DNA from 4 places in the Sphingomonas anseongensis genome. Region 4 is predicted to be linked to each of the others. Evidence: predicted binding sites of a transcription regulator. Region 4 holds the regulator's gene; each other region holds the start of a gene.
What was found. Region 4 encodes LexA, which represses DNA repair genes until DNA is damaged. Its sites were predicted from a motif close to GTTCCNCNCTTGTTCT; they were not measured.

Region 1 (4,473 bases), 1.1 Mb from region 4:
CACAAGCTCGAGAGTCGTCGAGATCGGCGTAGGATAGAGCACATCGAACGTCTCGATGCGTGCATCCCAGCCCCATTGCTTGAACAGGGCGAGCTCCATCTCCGCGTTTGCCTTGTTGTGCGGCGCTCCGACATGGTTGGGCGCCGACGCCATCTGCTGCAGCCACTGCTGCTGGTCCGCAGCACTGATCTGCGCATCGAATGCGGATTCGAGCCCCTTCGTATCGGCGGCGGAGGCGGGCGATGCGATCGCCAATGCGGCGGCGGCGGTGCCGAGGAGGAGAAACGACTTCACGATCATCAGCGTAGCCCTGCTGTGGCGGCGATGACCGCGGTTGCTGCAAATGCGATCAGGTCGAGCGCGACAAGACCGGCGACGATTCCGCCGACCAGAGCGCCGGCCTTTCCGGCTTTCGTTTTCGGCCGGAGACGGTTCGGAAGGATCACTGGCATGCGAGGCATTCGTCATAGTCGGTGGTCGACGCCAGGGGGATTTCCTTGAGCTCGGGCGTGTTGTCCGCCTCCACTCCTCCGGCGAAACCTGCGCGCTGAACCGACTTGGAGCGAAGGTAATAGAGGCTCTTGATGCCCAGCTCCCACGCTCGGAAGTGGAGCATCAGAAGGTCCCATTTATCGACGTCCGCGGGGATGAACAGGTTCAGCGACTGAGCCTGGTCGATGTAGGGCGTGCGATCGGCGGACAGCTCGATCAGCCAGCGCTGGTCGATCTCGAAGCTGGTCTTGAACACGTCCTTTTCTTCCTGGGTCAGGAAGTCGAGATGCTGGACCGATCCGCCATGCTCGAGGATCGAGTTCCAGATCTTGTCACCGTCCATATGCTTCTCTTTCAGAAGCCTTTCGAGGTGCGGGTTCTTGATCGAGAAGCTGCCCGACAGGGTCTTGTGCGTGTAGACGTTGGCCGGGATCGGCTCGATGCAGGCCGAGGTGCCGCCGCAGATGATCGAGATCGACGCGGTCGGGGCGATCGCCATCTTGCAGCTGAAGCGCTCCATCACACCCATGTCGGCGGCGTCGGGGCACGGCCCGCGCTCCTTGGCGAGCATCATCGAGGCTTCGTCGACCTGCGCCCGGATATGCTTGAAGATCTTGAGGTTCCAGCTCTTGGCCATCGCCCCTTCGAACGGGATGTTGCGGGCCTGAAGGAAGGAATGGAAGCCCATCACCCCGAGGCCGACCGAACGCTCGCGCTCGGCGCTGTACTTGGCGCGCGCCATCTCGTCCGGAGCCCGCGCGATATAGTCGCTGAGCACGTTGTCGAGGAAGCGCATCACGTCCTCGATGAATACCTTGTCGCCGCTCCACTGGTCCCAGGTCTCGAGGTTGAGCGAGGACAAGCAGCAGACGGCGGTGCGGTCGGCGCCGAGATGGTCGCGGCCGGTCGGGAGAGTGATCTCGGAGCACAGGTTCGAGGTCGTGACCTTGAGCCCCAGGTCGCGGTGGTGCTTGGGCATCGACCGGTTCACCTGGTCGATGAAGATGATGTAGGGCTCACCAGTCGCAAGCCGGGTCTCAACCAGCTTCTGAAACAGGGCCCGCGCGTCGACCTTGCCGCGGACGCTCTGGTCCTTGGGCGACCGGAGTTCGAACTCGGCGCCCTCGCGGACAGCTTCCATGAATTCGTCGGTGACCAGCACCCCGTGGTGCAGGTTGAGCGCCTTGCGGTTGAAGTCGCCGCTCGGCTTCCTGATCTCGAGGAACTCCTCGATCTCGGGGTGCGAGATGTCGAGGTAGCAGGCGGCCGACCCGCGACGGAGCGAACCCTGACTGATGGCGAGGGTGAGGCTGTCCATCACCCGCACGAACGGAATGATCCCGCTGGTCTTGCCGTTGAGGCCGACCGGCTCGCCGATGCCGCGGACGCTTCCCCAATAGGTCCCGATCCCGCCGCCCCGGCTGGCCAGCCAGACGTTCTCGTTCCACGTGCCGACGATGCCTTCCAGGCTGTCGGAAACGCTGTTGAGGTAGCAGCTGATCGGAAGTCCGCGGCCGGTGCCGCCGTTGGACAGCACTGGCGTCGCCGGCATGAACCACAGGCGCGAGATGTAGTCGTAGATGCGCTGCGCATGGTCGGCGTCGTCGGCATAGGCGCTCGCGACGCGCGCGAAGAGGTCCTGGTTGCTTTCGCCGGGAAGCAGGTAGCGGTCGCGAAGCGTGTCCTTGCCGAACTCGGTCAAAAGCTCGTCGCGGGCCTCGTCGGTCTTCACCGGATAAGCGGGGGGAGTGACGCTCTTGCTCGACTGCACCGCGGCGGTCACGTCGCCGGTTGGAACTTCGCTTCCAGTCGTGAAATCCATCGCTCTACCCCGTCGACTTTCCGGCTCTGCACGAGCCTTTTGTTCTCGAATCGTTCTACTCTCATGGACCCGCCAAGACGAGTCCTTTTGCGCCGCGCGGAGAGGGTTTGCCATGGCGTCACCCTGTGGAAAGCGGGGACGAGTTCGTCCGTCACCGGAATATAGGAATTCCGGCGCCGAACACCAGCAGTTGAGTGTCCCCCTTCCCGCGCTACTACCTATTGTGCCTCATTCGCCGCTGAACGCAAGCGGATAAATTCATTCTCAACCAAGATTCCTGTGGATTTACGAGGCCGCGAAATCAGCGCCGGAGGTCAGGCCTGCCCGCTGACCGACGTCTCAGCCCCGTCCGGGTCGCGGATTTGCGCGATGTGCATTCCGTGCATCTCGGTTGGTGGCCTGGTGAACTCGACGCCGAGTTCTTCCCGGCGCGAATGTAAGCCGCCCAAATCCTCGCTTGCGAAGCCGAGTTCGACCGTCCCGGCCTTCTTGTCATCCGAGGCCGAATGAAGCGCCAGCGTCGTCTGGCCGGTGGCGAACTCGCTCCACTCAGGCGATTGGAACTTGAGCGGGAGGCCGAGGATGTCGCGATGGAAAGCAACTGCTCGATCCATGTCGGCGACGTATTTGATTGCGTAGGTGAGTTGCATCTTTTGCCTCCTTCGCCGGGCGGATTATAGCAGGTCGCGCCGGCGGGAGGCGCTCGTGAAAAAATGGCTGTTGGCGGGACTCGCCTTGCTACCTGCTTCGCCTGCCGCGGCGGCGGCCGGTGTGGAGTCCATCTGCGCCGACCGGCCCGGCAAGGCGACTCCGACCTGCACGGTTCCGAGCGGAATCCTGCAAGTGGAAACCGGCGTCGCAGATTGGATCCGGGATCGATCGGGCGGCATTCGTTCAGCTTCGCTGACGGTCGGCGACACCGCGGTGAAGATCGGCGTCACCGACCGGTTCCATATCGAGCTGGACTTCACGCCTTTTACGCGAGCAGACGAACGCGCGGGCGGCAACCGCCGCCGCGCATCAGGGCTCGGCGATGCGGGCGTCGCGCTCAAATACCGGATGACCGCCGACGACGCGCCCGTCCAGTTCGCAGTGCGCCCCTTCGTCAAGCTTCCGGTTGCAAAGCGCTCCATCGGCAACGGCAAGGTCGAAGGCGGCGCCGAGTTTTCGCTGGATTCGACCTTCGCCGGATCTTCGGCCGGCTGGAACCTGGATTCCGAAGTCGATGTTGTCTCCGACGCGGACGGCTCCGGATACCATTTCGCGATGGCCCAGGCCGCGAGTGCGGGTTTGCCGTTGTCCGATCGGTTCACAGTCTCTGCAGAGCTGTGGACTTCGTCGGACTTCGATCCGGATCGGACGGTAAGGCAATATTCAATCGACGCCGCCGCGGCCTATCTCGTTTCAAGCGACTTGCAGCTGGATGCGGGGGTCGACCTCGGCCTCAATCGCGACACCCCAGATCTGGAAATCTACAGCGGAATCGCGATTAGGTTCTGAACTCTCAGAATACGATCAGCCTCGCCCCGGCGATGACCAGCACGATCGAAAGCGCTATCCGGATGAGCTTTTCGCTGACCCGGTGGACCAGAAGCGACCCGGTGACGATCCCTGGGATCGAGCCGACGAGCAGGCTCAGCAACAGGTGGCCGTCGACGCTTCCGATGAGCAGGTGCCCGATACCGGCCACGAGTGTCAGTGGGATCGCATGGACGATGTCGGTCCCGACGATTTGCTTGGCGTTGAGCCTGACTGGATAGAGGAACACCAACAGGGTCGCCGCGAGCGCCCCCGCGCCGACGGAGGTGAGGGTGACGAGCACTCCAAGTACCGCTCCGGCGAAGATGGTGAGCGGCAACTGCAACCGCATGGCTCCCGTCTTGCCGCCGCCGCGCATCGAAAGCACCCAGCGATGGAGCGTTGGCCGCGCGATCGTCCCGGCTGCGGTGACGAGCAGCACCAGCCCCAGCGCGAACGGAAGCCAGCCGTGCTTCACCTGCGCCCAGTTCATCGCATTCAGGATGACGAGCGTGACGATCGCCGCGGGGATGCTGCCCATCGCCAGGCGCATGACGACGTTGAGGTCTGCGTTCTGCTTTGCGTGATGGATGCTTCCGCCGACCGACTTGGTGATGCTTGCGAACCACAGGTCGGTGCCG
Region 2 (4,473 bases), 580 kb from region 4:
GGATGAGGCCGTCGTCATAGCTTCCGCCGAGGGTCTTCTGGGCAGCCGCGATCAAAGCGTCGATCTCGGCCGGGGTCATGCCTTCGCGGGTGCGGGCTGCGGCGTAAGTCAGCGAAGCGAGCATGATGTCGTTGGCCGATTGCATCAGCGCGAGCTCGGCCGGCGATTTAATCATCCGGCAACCGCGGACGACCGGATTGCCGCTTACGGCGTTTAGCGCGGGAAGCTGTTGCTTCAGCCGGTCGAGGATGAAGAAGCGGTCGGTTTCCTCGAAGCCGACTGCCTGCCCAGCGACTCCGCGTTCCTTGAGAAAGTCTGCGACCAGCTTCAGCGGTTCCTCATCCTCGTTCCAGGTGCGGATCTCCGCGGGAATCGAAAGCGATTCCGCGACGGACGGCCGCTCGAAGAATGGAGTGACGATGATCGGCTCGCCCGACGCGGGGATGATGGCCGCAGTCAGCCGTTCGGACCGCCACCACTGAACGCCGGTGAAATAATCAAGACTGGGGCCTGCTTCGACCACGATCGCGCCGATGCCGTTCTTCTGCATCAACGCCCGGGCCTTGGCGATCCGCGCGAGCCGCTCCTCGCTGCTGATGGGCGGCGGAATTGGAATCTTCGGAAGCTCGGCGGCCGCCTGAGCCTGAAGGCGGGCGAACGGGATTGCCGCAATCGCCGCGGCAGCCCCTGCCGACCCAAGAAATGTCCGCCGTTGGATCCTGTGCGCCATCATTCGCCCCTCTCCTTCGACGCATTTGTTGCACGGTTGATGTTCCTGGGCCAGCAGCCACCGCTCCCATGTTCGATTCGATGGCACAGGACGGCGTGAAGCGCCCCGGTACGCGTGAGATGACGGCGATGCTCGCCGGGCTGATGGCGCTGAACGCGCTCGCGATCGACGCGATGATTCCGGCGCTTCCGAACATCGGCCGCTCGCTCGATGTGGCCGCGGAGAACGACCGCCAGCTCGTCGTCATCGCCTATTTCATTGGCTTCGCTTCGACCCAGCTTTTCTGGGGGCCGCTTGCCGACCGCTTCGGCCGGAAGCCGATCCTCGCCACGGGCGTCACCCTCTACGGTATCTTTGCCTTGCTCTGCGCCTTCGCCGGCAGCTTTCCTTTGCTGATCGCAGGGCGGGTAGCCATGGGCGCTTCGGCGGCTGTTACGAGGGTGCTCGTGGTCGCGATGGTCCGCGACCTGTTCGAAGCCGAGGCGATGGCGCGTGTGATGAGCCTCGTCTTCATGGTTTTCATGCTGGTCCCGGTGCTCGCTCCGAACATCGGGCAGCTCATCCTGCTGTTCGCCCCGTGGCGGGCGATCTTCGTCATGCTCGCGGCCTATGCGGTCGTCATGCTGACCTGGTCATGGATCCGGCTGCCGGAGACCCTCCACCCGGAGTTCCGCCGCTCGCTCAACTGGAAGCCCATTCTTGCAGCGGCGTGGGAGACGATGCGAGAGCCGCAGTCGCGCGGCTATACGCTGGCGATGATGGTCAGCTTCTCAGCGCTGGTCGCTTACATCTCCTCCATCCAGCAGATCGTGTTCGACGCCTTCGACGAAGGCCGGTTCATCGGGTTCGTGTTCGCGTCCATCGCAGCGCCGATGGCGCTCGCCTCGTACCTGAACTCACGCTTCGTCGGGCGCTTTGGGTTGCGACGCGTCGGTCACACGGCAGCGCTTGCGTTCATGCTTGTCACTGCGGCCCATGCGGCCGTGGCACTGGCAGGCTTCGAAACCCTCGCCGTCTTCATGGCGCTCCAGGCACTGACCATGGCCTGCTTCGCCTTCACCTCGTCAAATCTCGGAACATTGGCGATGGAGCATATGGCGCCGATCGCCGGCACCGCTTCGTCGGTCCAGGGCGTCGTGGGCACGATCGGCGCGGCAGCGATTGGATTCCTGATCGGCCAGCAGTTTGATGGTAGCGCGGTTCCGTTCCTCGTCGGCACTGCGCTGTGCGCGGCGGGCGGGTTCGCCCTCATCGTCGTGACGGAGCCGAGGCGACTCTTCGCTGCAATCCAAAAACGCGAAGAGCCGCCCTGCCTGCCGGAGGACCTGGGCTAAACGTTACTCGGCAGCGATCCCGTCACCGCCCTCGTCGCCGTCGCCCGCATCGGGCCCGACCATCAGGGCTTCGCCGACTTCCTCGGTCTTGCCACGGATCGCATTTTCGATGCGCTGTGCGACGTCCGGATTTTCCTTCAGATATTCCTTGGCGTTCTCGCGCCCCTGGCCGATCCGGATCGAGTCATAGCTGAACCATGCACCCGACTTTTCGACCAGCCCCGCCTTGACGCCGAGGTCGAGGATCTCGCCGACCTTCGACACGCCCTGGCCGTACATGATGTCGAACTCGACCTGCTTGAACGGCGGCGCGACCTTGTTCTTGACCACCTTTACCCGGGTCGAGTTGCCGATGATGTCGTCGCGGTCCTTGATCTGGCCGGTGCGGCGGATGTCGAGCCGAACGGAAGCGTAGAATTTCAGGGCATTGCCGCCGGTGGTGGTCTCGGGGTTGCCGTACATGACGCCGATCTTCATCCGAACCTGGTTGATGAAGATGACGAGACAGCGCGAGCGGCTGATCGAGCCCGTCAACTTCCTTAGCGCCTGGCTCATCAGGCGCGCCTGAAGTCCGACGTGGCTGTCGCCCATCTCGCCCTCGATCTCGGCCCGCGGAACCAGCGCGGCCACCGAATCTATCACCAGCACGTCGACGGCGTTCGACCGGACGAGCGTGTCGACGATCTCGAGCGCCTGCTCGCCCGTGTCGGGCTGCGACACGATCAGCTCGTCGACGTCGACTCCGAGCTTCTTGGCATAGGACGGATCGAGCGCATGCTCGGCATCGACGAATGCGGCCGTTCCGCCGACCTTCTGCGCTTCCGCGATCGCATGAAGCGCAAGGGTGGTTTTGCCCGAGCTTTCCGGGCCGTAGATTTCCACGACTCGTCCGCGCGGAAGCCCGCCGACTCCGAGCGCAATGTCGAGGCCGAGGCTGCCCGTCGAAATCGTGTCGATCTCGATCTTCTCTCGGCTGCCCAGCTTCATCGCCGAGCCCTTCCCGAACGCTCGGTCGATCTGCGCGAGCGCCGCCTCGAGAGCCTTTTGCCGATCCATTCCGGGAACTTCCAATCCGTTTGCGATGACCTTGAGCTGCGCTGCCATGCTGTTCACCCCTTCGTCAACGGGCGGCCGAGCCCGACCCTGTGAAGACGTGTCTGTACCGCGTATGTTCTACGAGAACAAGAGGGGAACAGTGAATTGGTCAGCCGCGTGCTGGCCAAGTACTACCCGTTAAGCGCAGCTTCCAACGCCGGGGTAACCCGATCGACCGTGTACGGCTTCTCGATCAGGGGCACATGCCTGAACTCGGGCGGCGGCGGTTCGACATGTCCGCCGGTGGCAAGCACGAACGGAATCTTCTTTTCGCGAAGCTTGTGAGCGACCGGCCAGACGGTCTCGCCGTTCAGGCTTACATCGAGGATGGCGACGTCGAAACCGCCCTTCTCCGCCTGAGCGACCGCGTCGCCGACGCTTTCACAGCTCGCGTGAACCGTGTGTCCGAGAGTTTCGAGAAAATCCTCGAGCATCATCGCGATCAGCGGCTCGTCTTCGACGACAAGGATGGAACGCGATACGGGCATAAGCCCCTGTGGCATAAGCCGACATTTCGGACCCGCAAGTATTATTTGGCGGCGATGGCGCGCCGGGCGGCCTCCGCAAGCTCCTGAACCGAGAAGGGTTTCGGGAGGAACGCGACATTGTCGAGGTCGATCGACTTGCGCAATTGTTCTTCCGCATAGCCAGACATGAACAGGATCGGCAGGTCGGGCCTCGATTTGCGCGCTTCGCGGACCATCGTCGGCCCATCCATCGCGGGCATCACGACATCGCTGATCAGCAGGGCGATCTCCTCGCCCTTGCCGAGGATGTCGAGCGCCTCTTCACCGTTGGTGGCGGTGAGAACCGAATAACCGTGGCGGGTCAGGGCGCGCTCCGCGACCGCACGCACCATCGGCTCGTCTTCGACCAGCAGGACCGTGCCGGTGCCCCAAAGCTCGGCCTCCTTGACCTTCGCCGTTACCCCGGCCTTTCCGACTTCCGGTTCGGCGCGGTGCACCGGCAGGTAGATGACGAAGCGGGTCCCTTCACCGACCTTCGAATCCGCGAAAATGAAGCCGCCCGATTGCTTGACGATACCGTAGACGGTGGAAAGGCCGAGACCGGTCCCCTTTCCCACCTCCTTGGTGGTGAAGAACGGCTCGAAGATCTTGCCGAGCACGCTCGGCGCTATGCCGCAGCCGGTGTCGGTGACCGAGATCGCGGCATAGTCGGCGATCGGAAGGATGTCGGAGCCGAGTTCGGCCACCTGGTCCGCCCTGACGGCATAGGTCTGGATCGTCAGTGTTCCCCCTCCCGTCGCGGCCATGGCATCGCGTGCGTTGACCGCCAGATTGACGATCACCTGCT
Region 3 (4,473 bases), 1.2 Mb from region 4:
TACGAGGGCGCACCCATCGGGCCGGACGAAAGCGCGAATGTCGTCGTCCGCACCGAGGGCAAGCCGCCGAAGTTCGGGTTCGAACCGCTCGACCATGTCGAGTTGATCGAGAAGAACGACTGGGCCGACCTGTCGCGCATCACCCAGGTGTCCGGATCGCGCACCTATTGCCTGAAGGGACGGCTGGCGCTTCTCGAAACCAAGCTGATGGGCTGGGCTCTGGAGAAGATCGCCGGCGCCGGCTTCACTCCGATCACGGTGCCGGCCATCGCCCGGCCCGAAGCCTTCTTCAACCAGGGCCAGTTTCCCGGACACATGGAAGAGACCTACCATCTTCCCGAGGACGATTTGTGGCTGGCGGGAACGGCGGAAGTGGCGCTTACCTCGCTCCATTCGGGCGAGATCATCGAGGCCGATAAGCTGCCGGTGCTCTACGCCGGATATTCGCCGTGCTTCCGGCGTGAAGCGGGAAGCGCGGGCAAGGACGTCCGCGGGCTGCTCCGAGTCCACCAGTTCGTGAAGGTCGAGCAGTACGTGATCTGCGAGGCCGACGCCGCGACTTCGGCCGAGTGGCATTCGAAGCTGCTCGCGCTTGCCGAAAGCCTGCTCCAGGCGCTGGAGATTCCCTATCAGGTGATCGAGACGTCGACCGGCGACATGGGGCTGGGCAAGTACAGGATGAACGACATCGAGAGCTGGGTGCCGAGCCTCGGCAAGTATCGCGAGACCCACAGCTGCTCGACGCTTCATGACTGGCAGGCGCGGCGCGCGAACATCCGCTACCGCGGCGCCGACGGGAAGGTGCGGTTCGCGCACACGCTCAACAATACGGCGCTTGCGAGCCCGCGCATCCTCGTTCCGCTTCTCGAGAACCACCAGACCGAAGATGGACGCGTGAAGCTTCCGAAGGCGCTCCAGGAGCTGATGGGAGACGAATTCCTGTGATCACCGAATGAGCGAGGACGGCGCTCCCGGCGCCGCTCAGCGGCTCAAGGAAGTCGGCGCGCTGGCCAGCCGCTTCTGGCGCGGATTTGGCCACAGGGGCCCTCGTGGTCCTCATGACGGCATTCCTGCGATGGTGATTCCCGGCTTCGCTGCCAATGACCGGACGACGACGGAGTTGCGGCGCGCCCTCGCCGAAGCGGGATTTCGCGTTCATCCTTGGCGGCAGGGGATGAATTGGGGTGCGCGCGCCGATACGCTCGACCGGCTGAGGCGCGCTGTCGACATGTGTGGGCACGACGAACCGATCGTGCTCGTCGGCTGGAGCCTGGGTGGGCTTTATGCGCGCGAGATCGCACGGGTCGAGCCGCACCGGGTGCGAGCGGTGGTGACTCTGGGAACGCCGGTCTGGGGCGACCGCAGGCGCTATACGAATGTCTGGAAGCTGTACGAATTGGTTGCCGGCCATCCGGTCGACGATCCGCCGATCCCCGACCACCCGGCGAAGCCGCCGGTGCCGACGCTTGCGATCTGGTCCGCGCGGGACGGCATCGTAGGCGTTGCGTCGGCGCGCGGGACGGATGACACGCGCGACAAGGCGGTGGAAGTCAGCTCGACCCACATGGGCTTTGCCGTTTCGAAGAAGGGCACGCGTGCAGCGGCGCGTGAAATCGTTCGATTCCTTGAAGAAATAGAGGGCGCCGAGTCGCGCCATTGACTCTCTCTCCCGACTCACGGGATAAAGAACAAACGAAGAACAGAAACGTTGTGAGTCGTGTGGCGAAAGGCTTTTCTCTCGTCGCCGGCGGAGCTGTCTTCGAGCGCTCCGGACCGGCCCGTTCACCGTCCACTCCCCCGGGGCTGGGCGAGCGCTGGAGCACGCGCGCGCCGTCCAGCCCAACCCTCTCCGAGCTGTTCGCGGAGTCTCCGCGCGATAGCGGCTGGACAGGCTTCCTTCTTCCGCAAGTCGATAGGTCGAGGCCCGTCCTGTGGGTGCAGGAGCGGATGGCGATTCTCGAAAGCGGGCGGACCTATCCGCCGGGGCTCGGCATCGACCTCGTCCACGTCGAGGCGCGCGACGCACGGGCCGCGCTGTGGGCGATGGAGGAAGGGGTAAGATGCTCGGCCCTCTCGGCAGTCATCGGCGAATTGTACGGCGATCCCGCTGCGCTCGACTTCACCGCGACGCGGCGGTTGGCGGTCGCTTCGGAGCGGAGCCGGGTGCCGTGCTGGCTGGTGCGGCTGGGCGGCCATTCGAACCTCAGCGGCGCCCGGATGCGCTGGCGGATCGCCAGCGCTCCGTCACTGGTGAACGCGTTGGATTCGCGAGCGCCGGGAGCACCGGCCTGGGATGCCGAGCTGTTCCGCGCCCGCGGACATCCGCCGGGCCGATGGACGGTCGCTCATGAAGCGGATCGCTTCCATCTGGTTGCGGAGCCTGGCGATCGAGCGCTGGGCGAAATCGAACGACTTATCGCCTGACACGCCCGCCGTCCTCACCGTCGAGGGGACGCACGGGCTGATCATCCATGCGGTGACGAAGGCCGCCGCCGAGCGTGGCGCGCGCGCCGGCGCTCGCCTCACCGATGCTCGTGCGCTCGATCCGGCGCTGGTCGCGGTTCCGGCCGACCCCGACGGTGATCAGGCGCTGCTGGAGCGGCTGGCGAAATGGGCGCAGCGCTGGTCGCCTTTGATCGAAGTGGACGGGACCGACGCGCTGCGGCTCGACGTGACCGGCGTCGCGCATCTGTTCGGCGGCGAAGAGGGGCTGGCCGAGGATATCCGCCGCCGCTTCGCAGCGACCGGACTGACCGCACGCGTGGCGATCGCTCCGACCGCTGCCGCCGCCTGGGCATTCAGTCGCTTCGGGGGCGACGAGCTGCCGCCGTTGCATGTCTCCGCGCTTCGGCTGGAACCGGAGACGGTCCGGACTCTCGAGCGGCTTGGGCTGAAGACGATCGGAGCGCTCGCGGCGCTGCCACGCCTCGCTCTGGCTCGGCGATTCCGGGGAGCCGAGGACGTCGTCGATGCGCTCGATCGGGCGCTCGGGCGGAAGCCGGAGCCGCTGACGGCGCTCGCGGAGAATCCGCCGCCGCGGGCGACGCTCCGGCTGCAGGAGCCGGTCACCCATCCCGAAGCGGCTCCGCAGGCGCTTTCGAAGCTGATCCCCAGGCTCGTCCGCACACTGGAGGAGCGGCACCTCGGCGCGCGCAAATTGTCGCTCCACGGTTTCCGGGTCGATGGAAGTGTCGCCGCCGCCTCGGTCGCCACAACCATCGCCAGCCGCGAGCCGAAGCATCTGCAGCGGCTGCTTGCCGACAAGGCGGCAGCGCTCGATCCCGGCTTCGGCTTCGACGCCTTCGCTCTCGTCGCCGATTGGACCGAGAGCCTTGGCACCGCCCAGGAAAGCTTGGTCGAGGAGCCCGGCGGAGAGCGCGACCTGGCGCGGCTGGTCGACCGGCTGACGGTGAAGCTGGGACCCGGAAGGGTTCGGCGCCCGCAGCCGTTCGAAAGCCATTTGCCTGAGCGCGCGAGCGGGTGGCGGCCGGCTCTTGAGAAGACCGAACCGATCCAGCTGCCTTCGGCGCCGCCCCGCCCGCAACGCCTGCTCGACCGGCCGGAAGCGATCGCGGTCGTCTATGCGACTCCCGAAGGCGTTCCGCGCCGCTTCGTCTGGCGTCGCGCGGTACACGACATCGCCCGCGTCGAAGGGCCGGAGCGGATCGCGCCCGAATGGTGGCGCGAGCGATCGACCGCCCGGCTTCGCGATTATTACCGCGTCGAAGACCAGGCCGGCCGCCGCTACTGGATCTATCGCGAAGGCCTGATCGGCGACGGGCGCGGCGGCGCTCCCGAATGGTATTTGCACGGGCTGTTCGGCTGATGCCCGAACGCGAAGGATTTGCCCGCCTCAAGCTCGTTCGGACCGGCGACATGCCGCCCGCGCCGGTAGAACGCGCGCCTTATGTCGAGCTTGGGATCACCAGCCCCTTCTCCTTCCTTCGCGGGGCTTCGGATTCGATCGAGCTGGTGCTTCGCGCGCTCGAGCTTGGAATGGATTCGATCGGGATTGCAGATCGCAACACGCTGGCCGGGGTCGTCCGGATGCACAGCGCCTGCAAGGGCGCGGGACTGAAACCGCTGATCGGATGCAGGCTCGACCTTACGGACGCGCCGTCACTGCTCGCCTACCCAATCGATCGTGAGGGCTATGGGCGGCTGTCGCGGCTGCTGAGCCTCGGCAAGATGCGCGCCGAGAAAGGCGAGTGCGACCTGTCTTTGTGCGACGTCGCCGCGCATGCTGACGGCATCGCTTTCATCGCCTGGCCTTCGGATGACGTCGACGCCTTCGAAGGCGAGCTGCCACGCCTTCGTGACGCCATTCCATCGCTCCCCCGCGTCGCGGCGTCATATCTCTACCGCGGCGGCGACGTGGCACGGATCGAGCGGATCGACCGCATCGCGCGGGCACATGGCTGCACGATCCTGGCGACCAACGACGTCCATTATCACGCGCCCGACAAGCGACCG
Region 4 (4,473 bases):
AGCCAGTTGAACAGCGCGGTTCGAGCGCCGCCGATGTGAAGGAATCCGGTCGGCGACGGCGCGAACCTTGTCACCACCGGCTGAGAACTACCGCTTGCGCTCAAGCGCGCTTTCCTCTTTTTTCGTTGTGCAATGCAATGGACGAGCGCCCCTAACATAGAGGGTGCGCCTCTTCCACAGCGGGCTCGGGGCTATTGGGAGGAGCGCTTTCGCGCTGGCCGGGAAAGGGTTGAAGCCCTTCTCGAGGCCGAGCGCGCGCAGCTGCCGCCGTGGGCGGTGGTCGGCTTCGGCGCGGGCATCGCCTGCTGGTTCGCGCTGGGTTCCCGAACCGAATGGCTCGCGCTCCTCGCAATAGCTTCCGGAGTGGCTATCGCCGGCTTCACCGTCGGCGGCGGCAGGGCCGAGCGCGCGGCCGGATGGTTCGCCCTGATGATGGCCCTGGGCTGCGGCCTGATCTGGATTCGCTCCGAGCGAGTCGCAGCGCCCCGCATCGATCGCCCGCTCGTCTCTACCTTCAACGGTCTGATCGAGCGTGTTGAGCCTCGGGTGGCAAAGGGCGACGTTCGGCTAACGCTCGCTCCGACCGATCCTTCGCTTCCGCCCAGGGTACGGGTCTCGGTCAAGGCAGACTCATTTCCGCAGGGCCTGACGAGCGGCGCGCGAATCGCCGTCCGCGCCCGCCTGGCTCCGCCGCCGCCGATGGTTCTGCCGGGAACCTACGATTTCGCGCGCGATCTCTGGTTTCAGCGCATCGGTGGCGTCGGCAAGGCGCTGGGACCGGTCGAGGTGCTGGCGCCGGGAAGATCCGACGGTCTCGACGGCGTCCGCGATCAGCTCGGCCGGCACATCCGCGAGCGCTTGCCGGGCCCTTCCGGCGGAATCGCCACGGCGCTTGCAACGGGCGACCAGAACGCGGTCGGCGAGGACGATGCCGACGCCATGCGAAGGAGCGGCCTGACGCATTTGCTGTCGGTCAGCGGCCTCCACATCGCCGCGGTCATCGCCGCAGCCATGTTGCTGACCCTGAAGTTGCTGGCACTGTCGGAGCGGCTGGCACTTAGGTTCAACCTGGTGCTGGTCGCCGCTGCGGCCGGAGCGGTCGCGGGCATCGCCTACACCCTTCTCACCGGCGCCCAGGTTCCGACGGTCAGGAGCTGCATCGTTGCACTGCTCGTGCTGGCGGGAATCGCCCTCGGCCGCGAGGCGCTCAGCATTCGCCTGCTGAGCGTCGCCGCGCTCGCGATCCTGCTTATCAAGCCCGAATCCATCGCCGGCGCGAGCTTCCAGCTCAGCTTCGCCGCGGTCACCGCTATTATCGCCTTGCATTCGACCGGCTGGGCCCGCCGTACCTTCATGAGGCGCGACGAAGGCCCGTTCGCGCGGCTTGGCCGGGCACTCCTGGCGATGACGGCGACCGGCCTTGCAGTCGAGCTCACCCTGATTCCGCTCGCGCTCTACCATTTCCACAAGGCCGGCCTGTACGGGATCGGCGCGAACCTGGTCGCGATCCCCCTCACTACCTTCGTCATCATGCCGCTGGAGGCCGCATCGCTCCTGCTCGACCTGGTCGGGCTGGGCGCGCCTTTCTGGTACCTCACCGGTCTTTCTATCCAGTTCCTGCTGTGGCTCGCGCACTGGGTCGGAAGCGCCAGCGGAGCCGTCGCCACGCTCGCGTCGATGCCGGGTTGGGCCTTCGCTTTTATGATCGCCGGCGGATTGTGGCTGGCGATGTGGAACGGGCGAGTGCGCCTGCTTGGGCTCGTCCCGGTCGCTCTCGGGGCGACCGGAGCGGCGCTGGCGCCTTCGCCCGACCTGCTGGTGACCGGCGACGGCAAGCATCTCGCGGTCGTCGAGAGCGACGGCGCCCCGCGAATCCTTCGCAGCCGAACCGGCGATTTCATCCGCGACGTCTTTGCCGAGACCGCGGGCTTCGACGGCGATCCGCTGGTTCTCGAGGAAGCGCCGTTCGCGAACTGCTCGCGCGACTCCTGCGTCGCCGACGTGATGAGGGAAGGGCGGACGTGGCGAGTACTCGCGACCCGCTCGACCGCCTCGATCGCCTGGCGCGACCTCGTCCGCTCCTGCGCGGCTTCAGACATCGCCGTATCGGACCGCTGGCTTCCGCGCAGTTGCAGTCCCAGATGGCTCAAGCTCGATCGGGACTCGCTCGGTCGCACCGGCGGCGTTGCGATTTATCTCCGGGGGGCGCCGCGCGTGGTCACCGTGTCGAGCCAGCTTGGCCAGCACCCGTGGGCGCCTGCGCCGCCATCTGCTATGCGGTCGCGAAAGCGAGGGAGGTGAAATTTCATGCCACAATATGTGATCGAGCGTGACATGCCGGGTGTCGGGAAGCTCGGGGTACCCGATCTCAAGAACGCGTCCCAGACGAGCTGCAACGTGCTTCGTGACCTCGGCCCCACGATCCAGTGGGTCCACAGCTATGTGACCGACGACAAGATCTACTGCGTCTACCGCGCTCCCAACGAGGAGATTATCCGCGAGCATGCGCAGCGCGGCGGCTTCCCCGCCAACAAGATTTCCGAGGTCAGAAGCGTCATCGACCCGACGACGGCGGAATAAGCTAGAGCTCGCTCCACACGGCGAGCTCGCTTCCCGACGGATCGATAAAGTGAAACCTCCGTCCGCCGGGAAAGGAGAAGATGGGCTTGGCTATCACTCCGCCGGCCTTGCTCACGGCGTCGAACACCGCCTCGAGGTCCGCGACCCGGATGACGGGCAGCGGTGCCGAGATCGAATCGTCCGGCTGGCCGTTCAGCCCGACGTCCACGTCGCCAGTGGTCGTCGCTGAATAATCCGGCCCGTAATCGGTGAAAGTCCAGCCGAACGCTTTCGAATAGAAAGCCCGGGTGAACTCGTGCGCGGTCGCGCTCGGAAGCTCGACATAGTCGATCCTGGGATCGGCCATCGTCAGTAGCGCCGGATCAGGCCGCTCAGGCGTCCCTGGATCTGGACACGGCCCTCCTCGTAGCGCTGCGGCTCATAGCGCGAATTGGCGGGGTCCAGCCGGATCACCTGTCCTTCGCGCCGGTACGTCTTGAGCGTCGCTTCCTCATTGTCGATTAGGGCGACGACGATCTCCCCGTCGCGGGCGGTATCCACCTTCCTGATCAGCGCGAAATCTCCGTCGAGGATTCCCTCCTCAACCATCGAATCGCCCGAGACTTCGAGCGCGTAATGCTCGCCCGGCCCCAGAAGCGCAGCCGGAACCGCAAAGCCTTCGGTGCCCTGCAGGGCCTCGATCGGAGTGCCTGCCGCGATTCGTCCGTGCAGCGGGATTTCGATCGTGTCGTTCGCTGCCACCGGAGTGACCGGCCTCGGCGTCATAGGCGCCGGCGCACTCGACTCGGGGAGCTTCACCACCTCGAGAGCACGCGCCCGATTGGCTAGCCGCCGAATGAACCCGCGCTCCTCAAGAGCCGAAATAAGCCTGTGCACGCCGGACTTGGACTTGAGTGCGAGCGCCTCGCGCATCTCGTCGAAGCTCGGGCTGACGCCTGTTTCGCCAAGTCGCTGGTTGACGAAGAGGAGAAGCTCGCGTTGCTTTGCGGTCAGCATTTCCGTGGCCCCCATAGCATGAACAGACAGGGAACGTGTAGGAAACAAATGCCTGCAGGTCAAGCGAGCTGAAGCTTAAAGCGAGCCCGCTGTGATCCGCTTCTTGGTCGCCTGGATCGCCGCTTGGTTCCGCTTGACCCCGACCGCGTTCTTGACTGCCGCCTGGAACTGCTGCGCATATTCCTGCGCCAAGGGCTGCGAGAATTCGTTCTGGACTTCGGTGATCAGCCCCGGCTGGCCGGTAGCGTTGCCGGGCACGATCTTGTCGACCTTGACGACGAAGAAACCGCGGCCCTGCGGGTCTGCGCCGACCTTGGCCGTTCCCGACGCGCTGCTGAACAGCACCCGAAGCGGTGCAGGGACCTTGTCGCCAAGCTCGGACAGCTGGATCCGGCGGGCCCTCATCGGCTGGATGGCCGGAAGCGGCTTGCCTGCGGCCTTCACGGCTTCCGCAAGCGATCCCTTGCCGCGCGCCTTGGCAGCTATCGAGTTCGCGACTGCCTTGGCCTGGGCGAGCGCTTGCCCGCGGATCCAGTCGGTCCTGACCCGGTCCTTGATCGACGCCAGCGGCGCCGGCGCGCTCGACACGATCTGCGCCGGGGAAACCAGCGCAAAGCCCTTGTCGCCGGCGAGCTGCTCGACGACCGGATCGTCCGTCGCCGAAAGCTCGAAGCCGCTCTTGAGCACGGGCACGAGGTCCTCGGGGAACTTGTAGGCTGAGTCGCCGCGCTGGACTCCGCTCGCCGTGATCAGGGGGGTTACCGTCACGGACAGATTCGCCGACTTTACGGTCTCGTCGAAGTTCGCCCCGTCGTCGATCTTGTCCTGCACCTTGTCGACCAGCGTCGCGAGCGCGTCGGCCCGCTTTTCGGCGTTCAGCTTCGCCGCGATCTCGTC

Region 1: the regulator LexA is predicted to act here: its motif matches at 2,356-2,371, upstream of LZ519_RS06980 (ribonucleoside-diphosphate reductase subunit alpha).
Region 2: the regulator LexA is predicted to act here: its motif matches at 3,243-3,258, upstream of recA (recombinase RecA).
Region 3: the regulator LexA is predicted to act here: its motif matches at 1,686-1,701, upstream of LZ519_RS07670 (ImuA family protein).

Annotation. Positions count from the first base shown of each region.
Region 1 is NZ_JAMGBC010000001.1:1,347,561-1,352,033, reverse strand. Features, by position in the region: gene LZ519_RS06990 (transferrin receptor-like dimerization domain-containing protein) at 1-300, opposite strand, end outside; gene LZ519_RS06985 (hypothetical protein) at 300-461, opposite strand; gene LZ519_RS06980 (ribonucleoside-diphosphate reductase subunit alpha) at 443-2,314, opposite strand; gene LZ519_RS06975 (VOC family protein) at 2,629-2,964, opposite strand; gene LZ519_RS06970 (transporter) at 3,020-3,814, shown strand; gene LZ519_RS06965 (sulfite exporter TauE/SafE family protein) at 3,819-4,473, opposite strand, start outside.
Region 2 is NZ_JAMGBC010000001.1:838,527-842,999, forward strand. Features, by position in the region: gene LZ519_RS04280 (M24 family metallopeptidase) at 1-730, opposite strand, end outside; gene LZ519_RS04285 (multidrug effflux MFS transporter) at 799-2,064, shown strand; gene recA (recombinase RecA) at 2,068-3,168, opposite strand; gene LZ519_RS04295 (response regulator) at 3,291-3,647, opposite strand; gene LZ519_RS04300 (hybrid sensor histidine kinase/response regulator) at 3,689-4,473, opposite strand, start outside.
Region 3 is NZ_JAMGBC010000001.1:1,486,650-1,491,122, forward strand. Features, by position in the region: gene serS (serine--tRNA ligase) at 1-945, shown strand, start outside; gene LZ519_RS07665 (alpha/beta hydrolase family protein) at 953-1,660, shown strand; gene LZ519_RS07670 (ImuA family protein) at 1,948-2,424, shown strand; gene LZ519_RS07675 (DUF6504 family protein) at 2,348-3,826, shown strand; gene LZ519_RS07680 (error-prone DNA polymerase) at 3,877-4,473, shown strand, end outside.
Region 4 is NZ_JAMGBC010000001.1:256,165-260,637, forward strand. Features, by position in the region: gene gltX (glutamate--tRNA ligase) at 1-104, opposite strand, end outside; gene LZ519_RS01365 (ComEC/Rec2 family competence protein) at 133-2,301, shown strand; gene LZ519_RS01370 (DUF4242 domain-containing protein) at 2,308-2,580, shown strand; gene LZ519_RS01375 (VOC family protein) at 2,582-2,926, opposite strand; gene lexA (transcriptional repressor LexA) at 2,929-3,576, opposite strand; gene LZ519_RS01385 (peptidylprolyl isomerase) at 3,652-4,473, opposite strand, start outside.